3 regions of the Streptomyces sp. NPDC014727 genome follow, and region 3 is predicted to be linked to each of the others. Evidence: riboswitches for the same ligand, from Rfam matches in the RefSeq annotation. Region 3 holds a riboswitch; each other region holds the start of a gene.
The links. A riboswitch is a leader RNA that binds a small molecule or an ion and turns the genes downstream of it on or off. The one in region 3 is predicted to bind thiamine pyrophosphate.

Region 1: it holds a riboswitch for thiamine pyrophosphate, as region 3 does, so the genes downstream of both, thiC (phosphomethylpyrimidine synthase ThiC) here and thiO (glycine oxidase ThiO) in region 3, are expected to answer to the same signal.
Region 2: it holds a riboswitch for thiamine pyrophosphate, as region 3 does, so the genes downstream of both, ACF1B9_RS25720 (thiamine ABC transporter substrate binding subunit) here and thiO (glycine oxidase ThiO) in region 3, are expected to answer to the same signal.

What each region holds. Positions count from the first base shown of each region.
Region 1 is NZ_JBIBYR010000004.1:253,432-260,469, reverse strand. It holds gene ACF1B9_RS09580 (metallophosphoesterase) at 1-356, shown strand, start outside; gene ACF1B9_RS09575 (hypothetical protein) at 539-1,363, shown strand; gene thiC (phosphomethylpyrimidine synthase ThiC) at 1,563-3,380, opposite strand; TPP riboswitch at 3,373-3,509, opposite strand; gene ACF1B9_RS09565 (YibE/F family protein) at 3,580-4,902, shown strand; gene ACF1B9_RS09560 (SsgA family sporulation/cell division regulator) at 4,983-5,420, opposite strand; gene ACF1B9_RS09555 (IclR family transcriptional regulator) at 5,522-6,292, opposite strand; gene ACF1B9_RS09550 (DUF5326 family protein) at 6,536-6,748, opposite strand; gene ACF1B9_RS09545 (cupin domain-containing protein) at 6,899-7,038, opposite strand, start outside.
Region 2 is NZ_JBIBYR010000018.1:40,244-47,281, forward strand. It holds gene ACF1B9_RS25695 (ABC transporter ATP-binding protein) at 1-426, shown strand, start outside; gene ACF1B9_RS25700 (hypothetical protein) at 408-1,595, shown strand; gene ACF1B9_RS25705 (SRPBCC domain-containing protein) at 1,648-2,100, opposite strand; gene ACF1B9_RS25710 (ABC transporter ATP-binding protein) at 2,306-3,331, opposite strand; gene ACF1B9_RS25715 (ABC transporter permease) at 3,325-4,947, opposite strand; gene ACF1B9_RS25720 (thiamine ABC transporter substrate binding subunit) at 5,103-6,215, opposite strand; TPP riboswitch at 6,289-6,405, opposite strand; gene rlmN (23S rRNA (adenine(2503)-C(2))-methyltransferase RlmN) at 6,447-7,038, opposite strand, start outside.
Region 3 is NZ_JBIBYR010000001.1:424,300-431,337, forward strand. It holds gene ACF1B9_RS01945 (sulfite oxidase-like oxidoreductase) at 1-421, shown strand, start outside; gene ACF1B9_RS01950 (deoxyribonuclease IV) at 565-1,422, opposite strand; gene pknB (Stk1 family PASTA domain-containing Ser/Thr kinase) at 1,429-3,345, opposite strand; gene ACF1B9_RS01960 (thiazole synthase) at 3,508-4,302, opposite strand; gene thiS (sulfur carrier protein ThiS) at 4,305-4,565, opposite strand; gene thiO (glycine oxidase ThiO) at 4,562-5,743, opposite strand; TPP riboswitch at 5,741-5,854, opposite strand; gene ACF1B9_RS01975 (hypothetical protein) at 5,906-6,268, shown strand; gene ACF1B9_RS01980 (NAD(P)/FAD-dependent oxidoreductase) at 6,278-7,038, shown strand, end outside.

The DNA of each region.
Region 1 (7,038 bases), on a different contig from region 3:
ACGGCACCAACATCGAGGACGTCAACGACACCGTGCACGCCATTCTCACGCGTAACGACGCCGACGAGTGCTGGGACCTGTTCCGGAAGCTCACCAAGCGGTTCGCCTTCCGCGACGAGGCGGGTCCGCAGGCCGTCCGGGAGCTGATGTCGGCCTATGGCGGACAGCGCATCGTCCATGGTCACAGTCCCATTCCGTACCTTCTCGGCGAGGTCGGCTCGGAGGACGGGGAGGACGGTTCCGGCCCCGTGGTCGAAGGGCCGCACGTCTACGCGGACGGCCTCGCCATCGCCATGGACGGCGGAGTGACCATGGCCGGAAAGCTACTGGTCGTCCAACTGCCCCTGCATGACTGACGTTCTTCCGGGAAGACGCTTCCACGACCTGACCACGCCGATCACTGGGCCTATTTCCGGAAACCCCCTGTCACCCCGTGCCGTGGGCGCTCTACCATCGGCGTATCAGTAGCAGGCTCTCCTCCGTTTCCGCCCAACTGCCCGGTCCGAGCGGGCACTCAGGCCCAACGGAGCATCGGGGGATGCACATGAAAAGCGCTCCGCACCTGCTGACCGAGGACCGCCCCGAGTACGAGCGGATCCTCGACGACGCACTGCGTCACGCACACGAACGACCGGATCTGGCCGCGGTCGGCGAGCGACTCAATGCCGTCCAGTTGCGCACCATGGCGCTGGACGCCACGGCGCTGATCACCGCCACGGCCGCCACCGAGTACGAGCACTATGTGAAGGCCCGGCAGGAGCTGCGTGGACCGGTCGAAGGAGCGGGCGAGGATTCGGGCGCCGGTCCCGGCACAGGCCGTCAGAACCGGTCGGGCGCCGGCGTAGGGGCTGTCATAACGGTCCTGGCGCCCGTGCTCGCCGGCACCGCCGCATTCATATTCCTGCTGGCCGGCTATCTGCTGAAACTGCTCAGCCCGCCGCCGTCCTTCGCCTCCACCATGGTCACCGCAGGCTGGTTCTTCGCGGCGGTGATGGCCGCCGCGATCCTCGCCGCCGCCGTCGGACTGCTCATCACCGCGCTGCGCAACGGCTCGACGTCGCAGCCCTCCGAGGACGCCGAGGACGAGCTGCCGGAGGATGTGGCACGCGCCCGGGAGGCATGGCGCCACGCGCTGCTGGAACGCGGCATCCTGCCGTTCCTCAGGGACGCGCTCGCCGACCCCGAGGCCGGCCGGGCATCGCGCACACCGCATCGCTCGGCGAACCGCATCCCGAAGATCGGCTACAGCAGACCGGACTTCACGAGCCCGGACGAGGGCCCGGCGGCAGGCCCACGCCCGACGTTCACCAGCCCGGACTTCACCAGCCCCGACTTCGGCGGGCCCGAGCACGAACCGGACTGACCGGGTCCGGTCGTATCGACGAACGCTGGTACGTCCCCTGCCACAGCGCGAGCCTGATGATCAGTCGGCTCCCGCGCCGCCTCGTTCGCCGGCTCTCCGACGCCACCGCGCCCCGGTCCCGCCGCGCACCCGGAGAGCGGCGGACGGGTGGCGAAAGTCCGTGAGAAGACCTTCGCCACCCCGGCGCCGTGCGACGGGCTCAGTCCGCGATCGGCAGATAGACGCGGTTGCCCGCCGCCGCGAATTCCCTGGACTTCTCCGCCATACCCTCGTCGATCTCCGCCTGGGAACCACCGCCGTGTTGACGACGGATGTCCTGGGAGATCTTCATCGAACAGAACTTCGGGCCGCACATCGAGCAGAAGTGCGCCGTCTTCGCAGGCTCGGCCGGCAGCGTCTCGTCATGGAACTCCCTTGCCGTGACCGGGTCGAGAGCCAGGTTGAACTGGTCCTCCCAGCGGAATTCGAAGCGTGCGTCGGAGAGCGCGTCGTCCCAGTCTTGCGCCCCCGGGTGCCCCTTGGCGAGGTCCGCCGCATGAGCCGCGATCTTGTACGTGATGACGCCGGTCTTCACATCGTCCCGATTGGGCAGGCCCAGGTGCTCCTTGGGCGTGACATAACAGAGCATCGCCGTGCCCCACCAGGCGATCATCGCCGCACCGATGCCCGAGGTGATGTGGTCGTACGCCGGAGCGACATCGGTGGTCAGCGGGCCGAGCGTGTAGAACGGCGCCTCCTCGCAGATCTCCTGCTGCAGGTCGATGTTCTCCTTGATCTTGTGCATCGGGACATGACCCGGCCCCTCGATCATGGTCTGCACGCCGAACCGCTTGGCGATCGTGTTCAGTTCACCGAGCGTGCGCAGTTCGGCGAACTGGGCCTCGTCGTTCGCATCGGCGATCGACCCGGGGCGCAGCCCGTCGCCCAGCGAGTACGTCACGTCGTACGTGGCGAGAATCTCGCAGAGCTCCTCGAAGTGCTCGTACAGGAACGACTCCTTGTGGTGCGCGAGGCACCACGCCGCCATGATCGAGCCGCCGCGGGAGACGATGCCGGTCTTGCGGCGGGCGGTCAGCGGAACGTACGGCAGGCGCACGCCGGCGTGAACCGTCATGTAGTCGACGCCCTGCTCGGCCTGCTCGATGACGGTGTCCTTGTAGATCTCCCAGGTCAGCTCCTCGGCCTTGCCGTCGACCTTTTCGAGGGCCTGGTAGAGGGGAACGGTGCCGATCGGCACAGGGGAGTTGCGCAGAACCCACTCACGGGTGGTGTGAATGTTGCGTCCGGTGGAAAGGTCCATGACCGTGTCGGCGCCCCAGCGCGTCGCCCATGTCATCTTCTCCACCTCCTCCTCGATGGAGGACGTCACCGCGGAGTTGCCGATGTTTGCATTGACCTTCACCAGGAACCGCTTGCCGATGATCATCGGCTCGGTCTCGGGATGGTTGACATTGGCCGGCAGCACGGCCCGGCACGCGGCGATCTCCTCGCGCACCACCTCGGGTTCGACGTCCTCCCGGATCGCCACGTACTCCATCTCCGGAGTGATCTCGCCCCGGCGGGCGTATGCGAGCTGGGTGACCGGCCGGCCGTCCCGGCTGCGGCGGGGCAGCCGCGGGCGGCCGGGGAAGACGGCGTCGAGGTTGCGCAGCCCTTCCCCGAGCTCTCGGCTTCGCTCGAGCAGGGGAGACCCCATTCGCGGCGAGGTGTGCTTGAGCCCGTCGTCCTCGGGGCGGGCCGGGCGACCCGGGTACTCCTCGGTGTCGCCGCGCGCGGTGATCCAGTTCTCCCGCAGCGGTGCGAGACCGCGACGGACATCGGTCTCGGTGGTGGGATCGGTGTACGGCCCCGACGTGTCGTACAGCGTCACGTCCTTGCCGTTGGTGAGGTGCACCTGACGGACCGGCACCCGGAGGTCCGGGCGTGAGCCCTGGACGTACCCCTTGTGCCAGCCGATGGACTTCCCGGCCTCGTCGCTCTGGTTCGAGGCAGGCGTGCGTGCGTCCGATGTGGTCATGAGACCTACTCCCTACGCCGGCATTACCCGGTAACAGGTTCGGCGGTCGGCGCAGCAGCCTGTCCCGTACAGATGTACGGATATCAGCGCCCTCTCAGCCCGGTGCTCCGAGCTCCCGCGTGTGCAAAGGTCCCCCCACGCTAGCGCCCCGTCCGGCGGAATGAACAGAGGGCCCTTTTCTTCTTGCGATGATCGGCCGGTGACGTCCCCCCAGAACGACCCCGACCCGCAGGGCCCTCAGCATGGCCATTCACACGGCCACGGCCCCGCAGCGCCCGTCTCCAAGCATCTGCGCAAGGTCATCGCCGCCGTACTGATCCCGTTCGCCACCGCGGTCGTCGTCGGCTTGGTGGCGCTCTGGCCGGGAGGTGCGCCCCCGCACGAGCGGACCGGTGTCGGTTTCGACCAGCAGACCCAGCAGGCCAAGGTGGTGAAGATCGACAAGGTGGACTGCAAGGAAGTGAACGCTGCCCAGATGCCCACCAGTGGCGACACCACGACGCCGCTGGGGAACGGGGCGGGGCTGTGCGAGAAAGCCACCGTCGAAGTGACGACCGGCCATGACGAGGGCCGGACCTTCCTCGAGATCGTCCAGCCCGACGCACCACGTCAGTTGCGCGAGGGACAGGGCGTGGTCGTGGCGTACGCCCCCGACGCCCCCCATGATCTGCAGTACTCGGTGACGGATGTGAACCGGAAGTTCCCGATGACGCTGCTGGCCGGGGTCTTCGCCCTGGTGGTGGTCGCGGTGGGCAGGATGCGTGGCGTGATGGCGCTGGTCGCGCTCGCGGTGTCGTTCGCCGTGCTGACGCTGTTCATCCTCCCGGCCGTCCTACAGGGCTCGAATCCACTGCTCGTCGCAGTGATCGGGGCCAGTGCGATCATGCTGATCGCGCTCTACATGTGCCACGGCCTGACCGCCCGCACCTCGGTCGCCGTCATCGGCACCCTGATCTCCCTGCTGCTGATCGGGCTGCTCGGATCACTCTTCATCGGCTGGGCCGGCCTGACCGGCAACACCGATGACAGCACCGGCCTCATCCACGGCCTGTACCCGCACATCGACATGAGCGGTCTACTGCTGGCCGGTGTGATCATCGGCTCGCTCGGGGTGCTCGACGATGTGACGGTCACCCAGACATCTGCGGTCTGGGAGCTGCACCAGGCGAACCCGACGATGGGTGCGCGGGGTCTCTACCGGGCAGGGATCAGGATCGGGCGCGATCACATCGCCTCGGTCGTCAATACGCTGGTGCTGGCCTACGCGGGCGCGGCGCTGCCGCTGCTGCTGCTGTTCTCGATCGCCCGGAGCAGCGTAGGGACGGTGGCCAACAGCGAACTGGTGGCGGAGGAGATCGTGCGAACGCTGGTCGGCTCGATCGGACTGGTCGCCTCGGTACCGGTGACGACCGTGCTCGCCGCGCTGGTCGTCTCCGCGGACCGCACGGGGCTCGGCGCGGAAGCCGTAGCTCCAGCACCCGTACGGACCGGGAAGGGCCGCCGTCGAAGGGCGAGGGCTTGAACGCCTCCACACGGAGAGCGATTCACCCATTCGGCGGATATCGTGTTCGACCGGCGGGCCGACCTGCGGCGCCGCGCTCGTCAGCCGGCGTTCTGTTCCTCCGTGAGGATCCGGCCCAGGGCCTCTTCCAGATTGCCCTCGAAGTCACCCAACGTGCACTCCTGCCCGAGCGGCACGAGTTTGTCGGTGCGGTCGAGAAAGGCCACGAGCGGTGCCGTACCGGCCCTGAAGAGGGCGCGATCCGTGCCCACCTGGAGACGGATGTGTACATCGGACAACCCCTCGGGCTCCGTGGGCCCGATGTGCACATCGCCGTCCCCACTGGGGCTGTTGAGGCCGTCGAGCAGCAGCTCACGGCCGAATGCCCAGGTGACGGGGGCGTCGCCGGGCAGATGGAAGGTCATCCGGATCGCATATGGATCGCAGACTTCGTATCGGAGCTCCACCGGGATCCGAAAAGAGAGCTCCTCGGAAACGAGGAAGCTCATCATGACCTCAGCTTGAACCGACTCGCGCATCGTTCAACCCCGCAGTAGATGAATCTGGCCAGGAATGATCCCCCGTGGCCCTATTGACGCCATCGTGGTGCACGCGATAGCAGATCACAAGGAGTGATTTTTCAGATACTGATAGAGAACACGAACGAGCGCAAGAGGCTGGCCACTTCGCAACGTAGTTGTTCGACTGCGGGGAGCAATCGGTCTTCCTGCTCCAGGGGTACGGAAATAGCCATCGCTGCAGCAGTGAAACCGGCGGCGATCGGGATGGCCGCACAGACCGTCCCCAGGGCGTACTCCTGTCGTTCGATGACAGGTTCCATGCGTTCCAACGACCGCAATCTCTCCAGAAGCGCCGCGCGGTCCCGCACCGAATAGCGGGTCAGCGGACGTACGGGGTGCCGGTCCAGATGATCCTCGCGGGCCCTCTCGTCGAGCCGGCTCAGCAGACACTGGCCGATCGCATGGGCGTGGCCGGTCTCCCGGAAGGATGCCCACTCGTCCACCGCGGGTGTGACGGGGTCGTCGGCGACCGCGACGAGTTCGATCTCGCCCTCGCGGTAGACGGCGCAGTACACCGGTGCGCCGATGGTGTCGCGCCAGCGGCTCAGCGACTCCGTCATCCGGCTGCGACGATTCCGCAGCGTTCCTCCGCCGACCAGGCGCTCCGCGGCGGCGCCGAAGAGAAAGACGCCGCTCTCCCGGCGCAGATAGCCCTCATGGGTCAGAGTGCGCAGCAGGTGGTAGGCGGTGGGAAGGGGAAGACCCGCCTCCCTGGCCAGCTGCTTCGCGGGCGCCCCGTCTCGATGGGCGCCCACAGCTTCCAGCAGCCTCAGCGCTCGCTGTACCGAACCGATCAGCGTCGGGACAGCAGTGCTCGATGCCGTGGTCAACGGTCACCCCCAGGCATGGTGACGGGCAGTCAGCCCGCCTGTGGGGGCCGCCCCCACGAACCGCCGCATGTCTGGGCTCCGGAGTCCGAACGCCGTACAAACCACTGGCCAGAGTGGTGACAGACAGTCAATTCCCAGGTGGCGGCAGCAGATTTCCACCATATCGGCCGTATCCGCCAGGAGTGTCGTTTCGTCTTGTACTTAGCTCAGCTGGGCTAATCCTCCGCCCCGTTTCCGATCTTCCTACCAGTCGCTGCGCGAGGAGGAGGATGACATGAACTTGCGTACGACGAAGACGAGTCCTCCGACCAGGATCACGAAGACCAGAACCTTGAAGAGCAGACCGATCACGAACCCGACCACGCTGGCGATCAGACCGCCGAACACGACGATCGCGATGACCGGCACCGCGATCCACTTCACCCACCAGGGCATCCCCGCGAATATCTCCCGCACCGCCATCGTCCTTACCTCGTCTCTGTGAGTTCCTGCTTTCGATGCTAGAGGCGCAGAGGGGGCCGGCGGGGGTTCCGCAGCCCTTGAAGTCCCCTGATCGACCCCCTAGGGATCCCTGGGACCGGAGTCCGGCCCTCCGTAGGAGCGGGCTCAGCTCTCCGGCGGGGAGAAGACCACCATGACCCGCAGGTCCTCGGTGATGTGGTGGAACTTGTGGGCCACACCGGCGGGCACGTACACCACGCTTCCTCTGCCCACCTGCGTGGTTTCCATGCCGACCGTGATCGAGG
Region 2 (7,038 bases), on a different contig from region 3:
TGGGAGAACGTCGCTCTTCCGCTGCTGCTGCGGGGCGCCTCGCACCGGGAGGCCAAGCGGACGGGCCTGGAGTGGCTGGAGCGGCTGGACATCGGCGGGTGCGCCAAACAGCGACCGCACACCCTGCCCCAGGGGCAGCGCCAGCGGATCGCCGTGGCCCGCGCGCTGGCCGCCTCACCGGCGGTGATCTTCGCCGACGAGCCGACCGCGACCCTGCACCGCACCGACCGGACCCATGTGCTGCGCACCCTCACCAGCGCGGCCCGTTCGCACGGCATCACCATCGTGCTGGCCACCCATGACGCGGAGGTCGCCGCCCTCGCCGACCGCACCGTCCCGCTGCTGGACGGCCGCCGCGTCGCCACCGTCGCCCTGCCCGCCGTATCCGATGCGGAGGGCCGTGCGGCGTGCTCGCTCTCCGTCTAGCCCGGGGCTCCCACCCACTGGTCCTGATGCGGCGGCTGCTGGTCGCGGCCGCCTCCGCCGGAGTCGGCTTCCTGCTGCTGTGCGCCCTGGGCTACGCGTCGGGGCACCCCGCACACTCCACCGGGGCCGTGCTGCGGCTGCTGTGGTGCTTCGTCCCGCTGGCCGCCACCGTGCAGTTCGCGGTCGCGGTGGCCCGTACGGACCCGAGTACCCGGCCGCGCACCGGACTGTCCGCCGTGGGCCTCGGACCGGTGAGACTCACCGTGCTCGCCGCGGTCTCCACCGCCGTCTCCTGCACCCTCGGGTCCATGGTGGCGCTGCTGCTCTTCCTGCATCTGCGCGGTGATCTGTCCGGGCTGCCGTTCGACGGCGCGGCGGCCGGGATGCTCGACGCGGACGCCCCGCTGCCGCTCGCGGCCGTGCTCGTGCTGCTGGCCCTGGTCCCGGTGGCCGCGGCGACGGCGAGCGGGCTGGCGCTGCGCGGCAGGCCGTTCGCAACGGCGGCCGGGGACGACGACGCCTTTGCGGAGACCCCACCGGAGGCCGAGCCGCCCGCTCCGGCCGCTCCCCCGACCGGGCTGCCCTGGGGGGTGGCGCTGACCGCGGCCGGTCTCGCCGTCGAGGCGTACATGAGCGGCGGCGAGGGGCGAAGCCTGCTCCCGCTCCCCGGCAGGCTGGACGCCACCCCGGCCGGAGTGCTGGCGGGGTGGACACTGACGGCGATCGGTCTGGCCATGGCCGGCCCCGGCCTGGCGTATCACTGCGGGCGGTTGCTGCAGGCGGTGCGCCCCGGTGCCGTGCGCCTGCTGGCGGGACGGGTGCTGATGGACGAGGCGCGCCGGATCGGCGGGCCGCTCGGGGTGGTCTGTGCGGTGCTCTCCGCGGTGATCGCCGCCTACGCGCTGTACGGAACGGGGCCGCGCCCCTTCGGTCCGCTCACGGCGCTCGGCGCGGTGCTCGTCCTCGGCTGTACGACGGCGACGCTGCTGACCTCGGCTCTGGAGGCGAGGCAGGACCGCACCCGGACGACGCGGGCGGTGCTGCGGCTCGGCGCCCCGGTCTCGGCCCTGCGGTTCGCGACGGCGCTGCGCGCCGCCGCCCTGCTGGTCGTCTTCGCCCCGCTGACCTGGCTGATCGCCGAGCTGGCGGCACTGCCGCTGACGGCCTGAGTCCACCGTCTCCCGGCACGTCGGCCGGGAGACAGTGGGACATCCGCACTGTTCAGAGCGAGGCCAACCGGGTCACGAGCGCGTCGAAGAAGGCGTCCCAGCCGTCCTCGGCCGCCGCGTACTGCTCGGCCGTGAGGTTGCCGCCGCGCTGCGTGAAGACCATTTCGGTGGACTTTCCGCCGCGGTCGGTGAAGGTGACGGTGACGGTCTCGCCCTCGACGTCGGCGGGCGCGGTGGCGTCCTTCAGCGTGAAAACCAGCCGCTCCGGGGCCACCACCTCTCGGTAGACCCCGTGGAAGGGCATCTCGGTACCCGGCACCACGATGACCAGGCTCCAGGCGCCGCCCGGCCGGACGTCCATCGACACCCGGTCGAGCGGGACCTCGGCGTCCCCGCCGTACCAGGCGGCGAAGTGCTCGGGTGTCGTCCAGGCCTCGAAGACCCGTTCCCGCGGGGCGTCGAGGACGCGGGTGATGTCGATGCCCTCGCGTGCTGACTCGGTCATTGTTCCCGTCCTTCCCGGAGTCCTTCCGGACCTTGCGCCTCTCCTCCCCCAGCTTGCACGCAGACCACTGCGCCGACCCGGCGCGCGCCGTCACCCCGGCGCGCTCCGGCAGTTCCGGACGCCGGGAAAGAGCGGGCCGGAGCGCCGGATGCGCCTCGGCCGGTCCAGTGAACGCAGCCACGGCCCGCGCCGGCCGCACGACCGGTCAGAGAACAGCGGGCAGGACGACGGTCTCCGCCGCGTCGAAGCCGACCCCCACCGTCGCGCCCTCCTCGGGCGCGTCCCGCAGCGCGCACTCCGCCTCCAGGACCGGACCGCCCGGCGGCGTCAGCCGTACGGCGACGTGGTTGCCTCGGAACGTACGCGTCCCGACCGTGCAGCGCAGCCCCTCGTCCGGGGCACCGATCCGGACCCCGGCGGGGCGCACCAGCAGGTCGCACGCCCCCTGCGGCGAGCCCTCGGCCACCGGGACCCGGCCCCACACCGTGTCGGCGGCCGTACCGGACACCGTCGCCTCCACCACGTTGTCGAAACCGAGGAACCGGGCGACGAAGGCGGACGCCGGCCGCTGCCAGACCTCCAGCGGGGTGCCCACCTGCGCGATCCGCCCATCGCGCATCACCACCACCCGGTCGGCCAGGGCGAACGCCTCGCCCTGGTCATGGGTGACGGCGAGCACCGTCGTGCCCAACCGCCCGAAGAGCGTCCGCAGTTCGACGACGAGCCGCTCGCGCAGGCCGCGGTCGAGCTGGCCGAGCGGCTCGTCCAGCATCAGCAGTTTCGGTCGCGGGGCGAGGGCCCGCGCGAGGGCCACTCGCTGCTGCTCACCGCCGGACAGCGCGGCGACGGCCCGGCGTTCCGCGCCGGGCAGGCCCACCAGGCCGAGGAGTTCCGCGACCCTGAGCTCCCGGTCCCGCCGCGACACCCCGCGCATCCGCAGCCCGAAGGCGACATTCGCACCGACGTCCCGGTGCGGGAACAGCTGGTGGTCCTGGAACATCAGGCCGAGACCACGCCGGTGCACCGGCACCCCGGCCTGGTCCGCGCCGTCCAGCAGCACCCGGCCGCCGTCCGGCGGACGCAGCCCGGCGACCACCCGCAGCAGGGTCGACTTGCCGCTGCCGCTCGGCCCCAGCACACAGACGATCTCGTGCTCGGCGACGTCGAGGTCCACCCTGTCGAGTGCCGCCCGCTCACCGAAGCGAACCGTGGCCGATTCCAGTGTCAGCATCCCTGGAACTCCCCGGATCGGTTGGTACGGATACGTTCGAGCAGCAGCAGCGAGACGGCGCAGACCACCATCAGAATGGTGCTCAGCGCCATCGCCTGGCCGTAGTTGAGCTCTCCGGCCCGCCCCAGCAGGCGGGCCACGGCGACCGGCAGCGTCGGGCGGTCGGGCCGCGCGATGAACACCGTCGCGCCGAACTCACCGAGCGACACGGCGAACGCGAAGCCGGCCGCGACCAGCAACGCCCGCCGCACCAAGGGCAGATCGACCTCCCGCCAGGCCCGCAGCGGGGACGCCCCGAGCACCGCCGCCGCCTCCCGCAGCCGGCCGTCCACCGCCCGCAGGACCGGCAGCATCGTCCGTACGACGAAGGGCACACCGACCAGCGCCTGGGCCAGTGGCACCAGGATCCATGAAGTCCGCAGGTCCAGCGGCGGCTTGTCCAGCGTGATCAGAAAGCCGAAGCCCACAGTGACCGCGGAGACCCCGAGCGGCAGCATCAGCAACGCGTCGAAGCCGCGGACGAGCCGCCCGGCGCGCCGGGTCAGCGCCGCGGCGGCGAGCCCGCCGATGAGCAGCGCGATGACCGTCGCGACCAGTGCGTACTGAGTCGAGTTCCAGATCGCTTCGAGCGGTGCGACCAGGAACGTACCGCCGCCCGCGTCCACGGACTGCAGGGCACGGTAGAAGTCCAGGCCATGGCCCCCGGGAGTATCGAGCGAGCGTTCCACCAGTACCCCGAGCGGCAGCAGTATCAGCAGCAGCACGGTCAGCAGCACCCCGCCGAGGAGCGACCACTGCCCGGCGCCGCGCGGCCTGCGGGCGGTCTGTGCCGGGTCGACCAGCTTCAGCGCGGTCTCCCTGCGCCGTACGGTCCACGCGTGCACGGCCAGGATCGCTCCGACGGCGGCGAACTGCACCAGTGTCAGTACGGCGGCCGTCGGCAGGGCGAGCAGTTGGGCGGTCTGCCGGTAGATCTCCACCTCCAGCGTGGCGTACCCCGGACCGCCGAGGATCTGCACGACCCCGAAGGAGGTGAAGGTGAAGAGGAAGACCATCAGCGCGGCGGCGGCCACGGCGGGTGCCAGGGCGGGCAGGGTGACCCGCCGCCAGGCGGCGAACCGTCCGGCGCCCAGCACCCGGGCGGCCTCCTCCTGCCGCGGGTCGAGCTGTGACCACAGCCCGCCCACGGTCCGTACGACCACGGCGTAGTTGAAGAAGACATGGGCGAGCAGAATCGCCCAGACCGTGGTGTCGAGCCGTACGCCCCAGAGCTGGTCGAGGAGCCCGCCGCGTCCCAGCAGCGCCAGGAAGGCCGTCCCGACGACGACGGTGGGCAGGACGAACGGAACGGTGACGACCGCCCGCAGCAGTTGTTTGCCGGGGAAGTCGAGACGGGCAAAGACATAGGCGCCGGGCAGTGCGATCAGCAGGGTCAGCGCGGTCGAGGCGAGCGCCTGCCAGGTGGTGAACCAGAGGACGTCACGAATGTCCGGCCGGGTCAGCACCTCGCCGATCCGGCCGAACTGCCAGACGCCGTCGACCTTCAGCCCGCGGCCGACGATGGCGGTGACGGGGTAGGCGAAGAACAGCGCGAAGAACGCGACGGGCACGGCCATCAGGCCGAGCCGCACCGCGCTCCCGCGCCACGCCTTCGCGCGCACCGGGTCCACGCGCCCGAAGCGGCCGCGCGGCTGCTCGCCACGCGTCCGCTGCTCGTCCTCCTCGGGCGCGCCCTTCCCGCCCGCGTCCGATCCGCGTACGGGAGTCTTCGCTACTTCACTACGAGCGAGGACCACGACTGGACCCACTGCTCACGGTTCTTGGAGATCCGATCAGGGGCGACAGTCGTCGGCCTGTCGACCGTCGCGCCGAACTTCGTGAAGAGCTCAGGCAGTTTCGCACCCTCGGTGACCGGGTTCACGAACATGTTGAGCGGCATGTCCTCCTGGAACCGCTTGCTGATCAGGAAGTCCAGCAGGGCCTTGCCGCCCGCCTCGTTCTTCGCACCGTTCAGCAGACCGGCGAACTCGATCTGACGGAAGCAGGTCCCGGTGGCGACGCCTGTGGGGGCCTCGGCCGGCTGCGGCTTCGCGTAGAGCACCTCGACGGGCGGGCTGGAGGCGTACGAGACGACCAGCGGCCGGTCGGCCTTGGCCTTCCGGCCGCCCGCGGAGCCGGAGAACTCCTCGTTGTAGGCCTGCTCCCAGCCGTCGACGACCTTGACGCCGTTGCTCTTCAGCTTCTTCCAGTAGTCCTGGTAGCCCTTGTCGCCGTAAGTGGCGACGGTGCCGAGGAGGAAGCCGAGGCCGGGCGAGGAGGTCGCGGCGTTCTCGGTGACGAGGAGGTTCTTGTAGGCAGGCTTCGCCAGGTCGTCGAAGGACCGCGGCGGTGCCAGCTTCTTGTCGGCGAAGTACTTCTTGTCGTAGTTGACGCAGATGTCGCCGGTGTCGATCGGGGTGACCCGGTGCTCGGCGCCGTCCAGCCGCGTGTCGGCCGCCACCCGGTCGATGCCCTTCGCCTCGTACGGCGTGAAGAGCCCGCTGTCCAGGGCACGCGAGAGCAGGGTGTTGTCGACGCCGAAGAACACATCGCCGCGCGGGGAACCCTTGGTCAGGATCTCCTGGTTGAGCGCGACACCGGCGTCGCCGCTCTTCAGCACCTTGACGGTGTAGCCGGTCTCCTTGGTGAACTCCTTCAGCACGTCCGGGGAGGCATTGAAGGAGTCATGGCTGACGAGCGTCACGGTCTTCGAGCCGGAGCCCTTCGTGCCCCCGGAACCGGAGGCGGACTTGTCGGAACTCCCGCATCCGGCCAGCGCCGTGACGCCGAGCGCGGCAGCGGCAGCGGTCGCCGCGAGCTGCTTGGTTCTGCGTGTCGTGCTCATTGTGGATTCCTCCTGGGTTTTGGCCAGGAAGAGACGCGGCCCCGCCCGCGCAATGCGGGCAGGGCGCAACAGCATGAGTTGATGACCGAACTTCCTACCCGGAATGACCCGGGCGAGGTTCAGAGGGTCTGCGGACGACCTGTCCTCGGTGCCGCACTCTCAGCGCTGTGGCGCTCCCCTGTCGGAATATGAAGTTGATTTCAGGCCCAGGTTACACGGGCCGTCCAGGCCTCAGCGCTCGGCCGCCGCCAGCTGTCCACAGGCTCCGTCGATCTCCTGGCCGCGGGTGTCCCGCACCGTCACCGGCACCCCGTGGGCCGCGATCGCCTCGACGAAGGCCTTCTCGTCCTCGGGCCGCGAGGCGGTCCACTTGGAGCCCGGCGTCGGGTTCAGCGGGATCAGATTGACGTGCACCCGCTTGCCCTTGAGAAGCCGGCCGAGCAGATCACCGCGCCACGCCTGGTCGTTGATGTCCCGGATCAACGCATACTCGATGGAAACGCGGCGGCCGGACTTCTCCGCGTACTCCCACGCCGCGTCCAGCACCTCGCGCACCTTCCACCGCGTGTTCACGGGGACGAGCGTGTCGCGCAGTTCGTCGTCCGGCGCGTGCAGGGACACGGCGAGACGGCACTTGAAACCCTCGTCGGCGAAGCGCAGCATCGCAGGCACCAGACCCACGGTGGAGACGGTGATCCCGCGCTGCGAGAGCCCCAGGCCGTCCGGCTCCGGGTCGGTCAGCCGACGGATCGCGCCGACCACCCGGTTGTAGTTGGCGAGCGGCTCGCCCATGCCCATGAAGACGATGTTGGAGAGCCGTGCC
Region 3 (7,038 bases):
GGTGGTCGCCGACCTGCACTGCGTCACCAAATTCAGCATGCTCGGCGCCGAATGGGGCGGGGTTCTCGCCCGTACGATCCTGGAACTCGCGCCCCCCGCACCGAACGTCACTCATGTGATGGTCTGGGCCGAGTACGGGTTCAGCTCGAATCTGCGGCTCTCCGACTTCGCCTCGGACCGAACACTTTTCGCCACCCACAAGGGCGGTGAGCTGCTCACCGCCGAGCACGGCTTTCCGCTCCGGCTCGTGGTGCCGCACCTCTATGCCTGGAAGGGGCCCAAGTGGGTCCGCGGCGTCGAGTACATGACCGCCGACCGCCGGGGCTTCTGGGAGGAGCGCGGCTACCACAACATCGGCGACCCGTGGCGCGAGCAGCGTTACTCGTATCAGGAGGAGCCCGGGGACGGCCCCGAGCTCTGACCTGGCGGTCGCCGGTCCGTGTGTGGCGCCCCGTGCTGCATGGCGATCCCCCAATGCCGAGTAGCGGTTCCTGGTGACAAGAGGAACCACATACCCGCACGGGGTATTCCTCAATGCTGGAAACAGGAGGGTGGGCGAGGCGCTCAGTCCCGGTCGCGCAGGCCCTTCAGCCGGGCCACGTCCGCCGCGTGGCCTTCCTTGCCGCCCGGCGTCTCGATGATCAGCGGCACGCCCGCGGTCGCCGGATGCGAGAACAGCTCCCGGAACGGTTCCTCGCCGATGTGCCCGGCGCCGATGTTCTCGTGCCGGTCCTTGTGGGCGCCCACCACGTCCTTGGAGTCATTGGCGTGGATCAGTTTCAGCCGGCCCTCGCCGACCGTCTCCACCAGCAGGTCCAGGGTCTGCCGCATGCCTGCGGGGCCCGCCAGGTCGTGGCCCGCCGCGTAGATGTGGCAGGTGTCGAGGCAGACACCGAGCCTGGGGTGGGCGTCGAGTGCGTCGAAGTACGGGCCGAAGTCCCAGGTCCGCGAGCAGAGCGAGAACCCCTGCCCGGCGGTCGACTCCAGCAGGAGGTACGGGTCGTCGTCGTGTGTCAGCTCGTCCAGGAGCGGCCTCAGGTGCGTGCGTACCTGGTCGAGGGCCTGCGCGCGCGGCCGGCCGCCGGTCGCCGATCCGGTGTGCACCACGACCCCCAGGGCGCCGATCTCGCGGGCCCGGCGCAGCGAGTGACGCAGCGATTCCACGGACTTCTCGACGGTGGCCTCGGTGTGCGAACCGAAGTTGATCAGATAGGGGGCGTGGACGTAGGCGGGTATGGATCCGGCGGCGCACTCGGCTCGGAACTGCTCGTCCTGGGCCGGGTTGCCGACGGGCGTCGCCCAGCCGCGCGGGTTGGCGACGAAGACCTGGACGGCCTCCGCCCCCATCTCGCGGGCGTAGGAGAGGCCCACCTTGGCGAGGCCGCCGGCCACGGGAACATGGCCGCCGACGGGGTTGCGCATGTGGATCTAGAGTCCCTTGGTCTTGATGGTGATGGTGCTGCCCTCGGGGGCCTGCTTGCCGCCGTCGACGGACTGGCTCGCGATCGTGTCGCTGAAGGAGAGGAACGGGCGGTCGACCTTGACTTCGAAGCCCGCGTCCTCCAGCTCGGTCCTGGCGTCGTCGAGGTTCTTACCGGTGACGTCCGGGACGTCGATCATCCGCGGTCCCTTGGAGACCGTGAGCGTGATGGTGTCGCCCTCGGCGGCCCGGCTGCCCTCGGCCGGTGACTGATGCGCGATGTCGCCCGCGACCTCGGGGGAATTGACCCGGTCGGGCAGTACCTCGGCCTTCAGTCCCTCCTCGTCCAGCGCGGCGGTGGCGTCCTCGACGGACAACCCGGTGACATCGGGGACATCGACCGGAGCGCCCTTGCTGACCACCAGGGCGACCGCGGAGTCCGGGTGGCGCTCGGTGCCCGCCTCGGGGTCCGTACGGATCACATCGCCCCGGTCCGTCTCCTCGCTGAACTCCTTGGTGACCATGCCGGGCACCAGGCCGGCCTTCTCCAGCGCACGTTTGGCATCGGCTGCTGAGAGGCCCTGGACATCGGGCACCTTCACGATCTCGGGGCCGCGCGAGACGACCAGCGTCACCGCGTCGTTCCCCCGGATGCGGGCGCCGGAACCGGGGTCGCTGCTGATGACCTCGCCGCGCGGCACGGTGTCGCTGTAGTCCCGCTTGACGCCCTTGAGCTCCAGGCCCGCGTCCGAGAGCCGCTTCTGGGCGGCCTTCTCGGTCTGCCCGAGCAGCGAGGGGACCCGCGTGAACTGCCCGGAGTTGATGTACCAGACACCGGTGCCGACCCCCAGCACCAGCAGCACGGCGACGACCGCGGCTATGACAGAGCGTCGCGGATCGAGTCGGCGCCGGCCCCCCGGTGCGGGCTGCGTCGATATCGGCGGCGGCATTTCCAGCCGGCTGGTGTGGTGGGCGACGCCCTGGTCGGCCGGGAGTAGCCGGGGGATCACGCTCGTGCGGTCCTCGGCGGCGTCGTGCGTCTCGGCGAGGGCCTGCGGCGGAACGGCGTCGAGCTGCGCGTCGGTGAGGCCGGAGCGGGCCTCACGGGTCTCGGCGAGCAATGCCACCGCGTCGAACGGGCGGACCTCGGGGTTGCGGGCGGTGGCGCTCGCCACCAGGTCGTCGAGCTCGACGGCCAGGCCCGCGACGGCGGCCGACGGGGCCGGGACGTCCGCGTTGAGGTGCTGGTAGATGACCTGGGCGGGGGTGTCACCGGCGTGCGGCTTGGATCCGGTCAGCATTTCGTACAGGACGACACCACAGGCGTACACATCGGTGCGGGTGTCCGCCGTGCCGTGCTCTATCTGCTCGGGGGCGAGGTAGGAAACCGTGCCCAGGACGGACCCGGTGGTGTTGGTGACGGCGCCCACGGCCCGGACGAGCCCGAAGTCGGCGACCTTGACCCGGCCGTCGTCCCCTATGAGGACGTTCTCCGGCTTCATGTCGCGGTGCACGAAGCCCGCCCGGTGCGCGGCGCCGAGGGCGGCGAGAACCGGTTCCAGGATGTCCAGTGCGGCCCTCGGCTGAAGGGCGCCGCGATCGCGCAGTACGTCGCGCAGGGTGCAGCCCGCGACGTACTCCATCGCGAGGTAGACGTACTGCCCCTGGGCGCCCTGGTCGAAGACCGCGACCACATTGGGGTGCGCCAGCCGGGCCACGGACTTGGCCTCACGGATGAAGCGCTCCACGAACGAGGCGTCGGTGGCGAGCGCCGGATGCATCACCTTGAGGGCGAGCACCCGGTCGAGCCGGGTGTCCACGGCCCGGTAGACCGTGGCCATGCCGCCCACGGCGATGCGGGCATCGACGCGGTAACGGCCGTCGAGCAATTGCCCGACAAGAGGGTCCTGGAGGGTCGTATCCACGCATGCGAGTCTACGAGCAGCCACGGACACGACCCACGGGCCGGGGCACAGCCGGGGCAGTACTGCAGCCGAGTCGTGACAGGGACATGCACCCCGAGGCGTCCTGGCCAGCCACGGTCGCGCCCCGCAGGGCCGCAAGGGGTCCCGGTGGCTCCCGGCGGATCAGAACGCCGGACGTTCCGGGTCCAGCACCGCGCGCCCCTCCACCGGTGACGAAGCCTCGGCGAAGTGCCGGCGCGGGATCCGGCCCGCGCGGTACGCCAGCCTCCCGCCCTCCACCGCGTGCCGCATCGCCGCGGCCATCAGCTCGGGTTCCTGGGCCCGGGTCACCGCGGACGCCAGCATCACCGCCGCGCACCCCAGCTCCATCGCGAGCGCCGCGTCCGACGCCGTTCCGGCGCCCGCGTCGAGAATCACCGGCACCCGGGCCTGCTCGACGATCAGCTGGAAGTTGTGCGGGTTGCGGATGCCGAGGCCGGAGCCGATGGGGGAGCCGAGCGGCATGACCGCCGCGCACCCCACGTCCTGGAGCCTGCGGGCCAGCACCGGGTCGTCATTGGTGTAGGGCAGCACGGTGAAGCCGTCGTCCACCAGGGTCTCCGCTGCGTCCAGCAGCTCGATCGGATCGGGCAGCAGGGTCCGCTCGTCGGCCACCACCTCCAGCTTGATCCAGTCGGTGCCGAGCGCCTCGCGGGCCAGCCGGGCGGTCAGCACGGCCTCGCCCGCGGTGAAGCAGCCCGCCGTGTTCGGCAGCACGCGGATGGAGAGCCGCCGGAGCACGGAGAGCACCGAACCCTGCACGGTCGGATCGAGGCGGCGCATCGCGACGGTGGTCAGTTCGGTACCGGAGGCGGTCAGCGACCGTTCCAGCACGTCGAGGCTGGGTGCCCCGCCGGTACCCATGATCAGCCGGGAGCCGAAGGCGGTGTCGCCGAGGGTGAAGAGGTCGTCGGACACCGTCAGCCTCCCTGGACCGCGGTCAGGACCTCGACGCGGTCCCCGTCACCGAGTACGGCGGCGGACCACTGGCCGCGCGGGACGACGGTCTCGTTGACGGCGGCCGCGACGCCGGAGTGCGCGGCGGTCAGGGCGGCGACGAGGGCGTCCAGGGTGGTGCCCGCGGCGAGCAGGCGGACCTCGCCGTTCACGGACACGGACAGGGGGGCGAGGCCGGGCTCGGGCGTGGAAGCGGCCACGGAGAGGGGCGTGGGCTCGGTCATGCGGGCTGCTCCTGACGTACGGGGGCGGCGGGCGAGAAACGGAACGGGGTGAAGGGGCGGGCCGGCTCGGGCAGCTCGCCGTCGGCCAGGAGCGCCGCCATGACGTCACCGGTGATGGGGGTGAGCAGCACCCCGTTGCGGTGGTGGCCGGTGGCGAGGTGGAGGCCGGGCAGGGCGGTGGGGCCGAGCAGCGGCGCGTTGTCGGGGGAGGCGGGGCGCAGACCGGCACGGGTCTCGGTGAGCGGCAGTTCGGTGATGCCCGGCACCAGTTCGTGGGCGTCCCGCAGCAGTTCGTAGACGCCGCCCGCGGTGACGGTGGTGTCCCAGCCCATCTCCTCGCTGGTGGCGCCGACGACCAGTTCGCCGTTCTCGCGCGGTACGAGATAGACATGGCTGCCCCGGACCACGGCCCGGACCGTCCGGGTGAGGAGGGGCGCGTACGCGGCGGGCACCGTCAGCCGCAGCACCTGCCCCTTCACCGGACGGATCGGCGGCACGACCTCGTCCGGCAGTCCCGGGAGCCTGCCGCTCAGGCTGCCCGCGGCGAGCACGACCTGGTCGGCGGTGAGTTCCGTGCCCCCGGCGAGGACGGCTCCGGCGGCCCGGTCGCGGACCACCGTCAGGCGCTCCACCCATCCGCGGTGGAAGACCACCCCGGCCCGCTCGCAGGCGGTCAGCAGAGCGGCGGCCAGTCGACGGGGGTCGATCTGGTGGTCGCCGTCGACCCGCAGACCGCCGCGGACGCCCGGCGCGAGCATCGGCTCCAGGCGGCGGCATTCGCGGCCGGTGAGCCACTCCGACTCCAGGCCGGAACGCTGCTGCAGGGCGTGCAGTTCCCGCAGATGGGCACGGTCGTCGGAGTCCAGCGCGACGGCCAGCGTGCCGCAGGCGCGGAAGCCGGTCTCCCGCCCGCTCGCCGCCTCCAGTTCGGCCGCGAAGTCGGGATAGCGGGCGGCCGAGGCGACATTGAGGCCCAGCAGCATCTGTTCGCCGTAGTGGAGTTCGGTGACGGCGGCCAGCATGCCGGCCGCCACCCGGGCGGCCCCGCCGCCCGGTTCGGGGTCGACGACCGCGGTGCGCAGTCCGCGTTGCGCGGCCCGCCAGGCGGTCACCAGACCGATGATCCCGCCCCCGATGACGAGGACATCGGATCCGTCTCCGTTCCGTGTAGAACGCATGGGCGTCCAGCCCCTCCCTTCGCCGGCATGACCCGGATCAGGTTCGTACGGTCGGAGGCCGCCGCAGCCTCCCTCTCAGCCCGGTGCGTCCGGGCTCCCGCGAGTGTTTTACGTTGGCCACCCTAAACCCCGCCCGCCGGACCCAGTAAGGGAGCAGCCACCGTGGCCCGTTCGCTCGACGGACTCGTCCTCTCGCCGGTCGCCGACCAGGCCCCGGGTCAGGTCGGTACCCGTACCCGCTTCACGTACCACGAGGAGAACGGCCGGATCTGGGCCGAGTACGCGGGCGGCGACGTGGTCCGCGGCCACCTTGTCGGCACGCGCGTCGACGACACCCTCGACTTCCGCTATGTCCAGCTGAAGCAGGACGGAACGACATCCTCCGGCCACTGTGTCTCCACTGTCGTCGACCTGGCGGACGGCAGGGTCCGGCTGGACGAGCGGTGGGAATGGGAGTCCCAGGACGGCAGCGGTAGGAGCACGGTGGAGGAACTCCCCTTTCCTGACGGTGCGTCAGGTGTTTAAGGTGTACGGGTGAGCGAGCAGCAGCAGTCGGAGCGGCCGGACCGGCGGGCGGGGCGACGTGTCGTCATCGTCGGCGCCGGCATGGCCGGAGTACAGACGGCGGTGGCCCTGCGGGAGCAGGGCTTCACCGGCCCCGTCACCCTGATCGGTGCCGAACCGCACCAGCCCTACGACCGGCCCCCGCTGTCCAAGGCGGTACTGCTGGGCGAGGCCGAGGGCTCCGCGTTCGATGTCGACTTCGAGGCATTGGACATCGATCTGCGGCTGGGGCGCGAAGTCACCGGTGTGCGGCCCGGGGCGCACGAGCTCGACACTCCGTCAGGGCCTGTTCCTTACGACGTCCTGGTGGTCGCGACCGGCGCCGAACCGATCATCCTGCCCGGTACCGAAGGCGTTCCCGGTGTCCATCTGCTGCGTACCCTCGACGACGCGGCACGACTGCGGCCCGTCCTCGACGAGCGGCACGGCGTCGTGGTCGTCGGAGCGGGCTGGATCGGCGCGGAGTTCGCCACCGCGGCCCGCGCCGCGGGCTGCGAGGTCACCGTCGTCGAGGCCGCCGACCGGCCGCTCGCCGGCGCGATGCCCGCCGAGGTGGCTGCCCCGATGGCCGCCTGGTACGCCGAGAGCGGCGCCGAACTCCTCACCGGGGCCCGGGTCGAGCGCATCGAACCCGGCCGCGTGATCCTCGCGGACGGCCGCGCGATCCCGGCCGGAGCGGTCGTCGTCGGCATCGGCGCACGGCCCTCCACCGCCTGGCTGGCCGGTTCCGG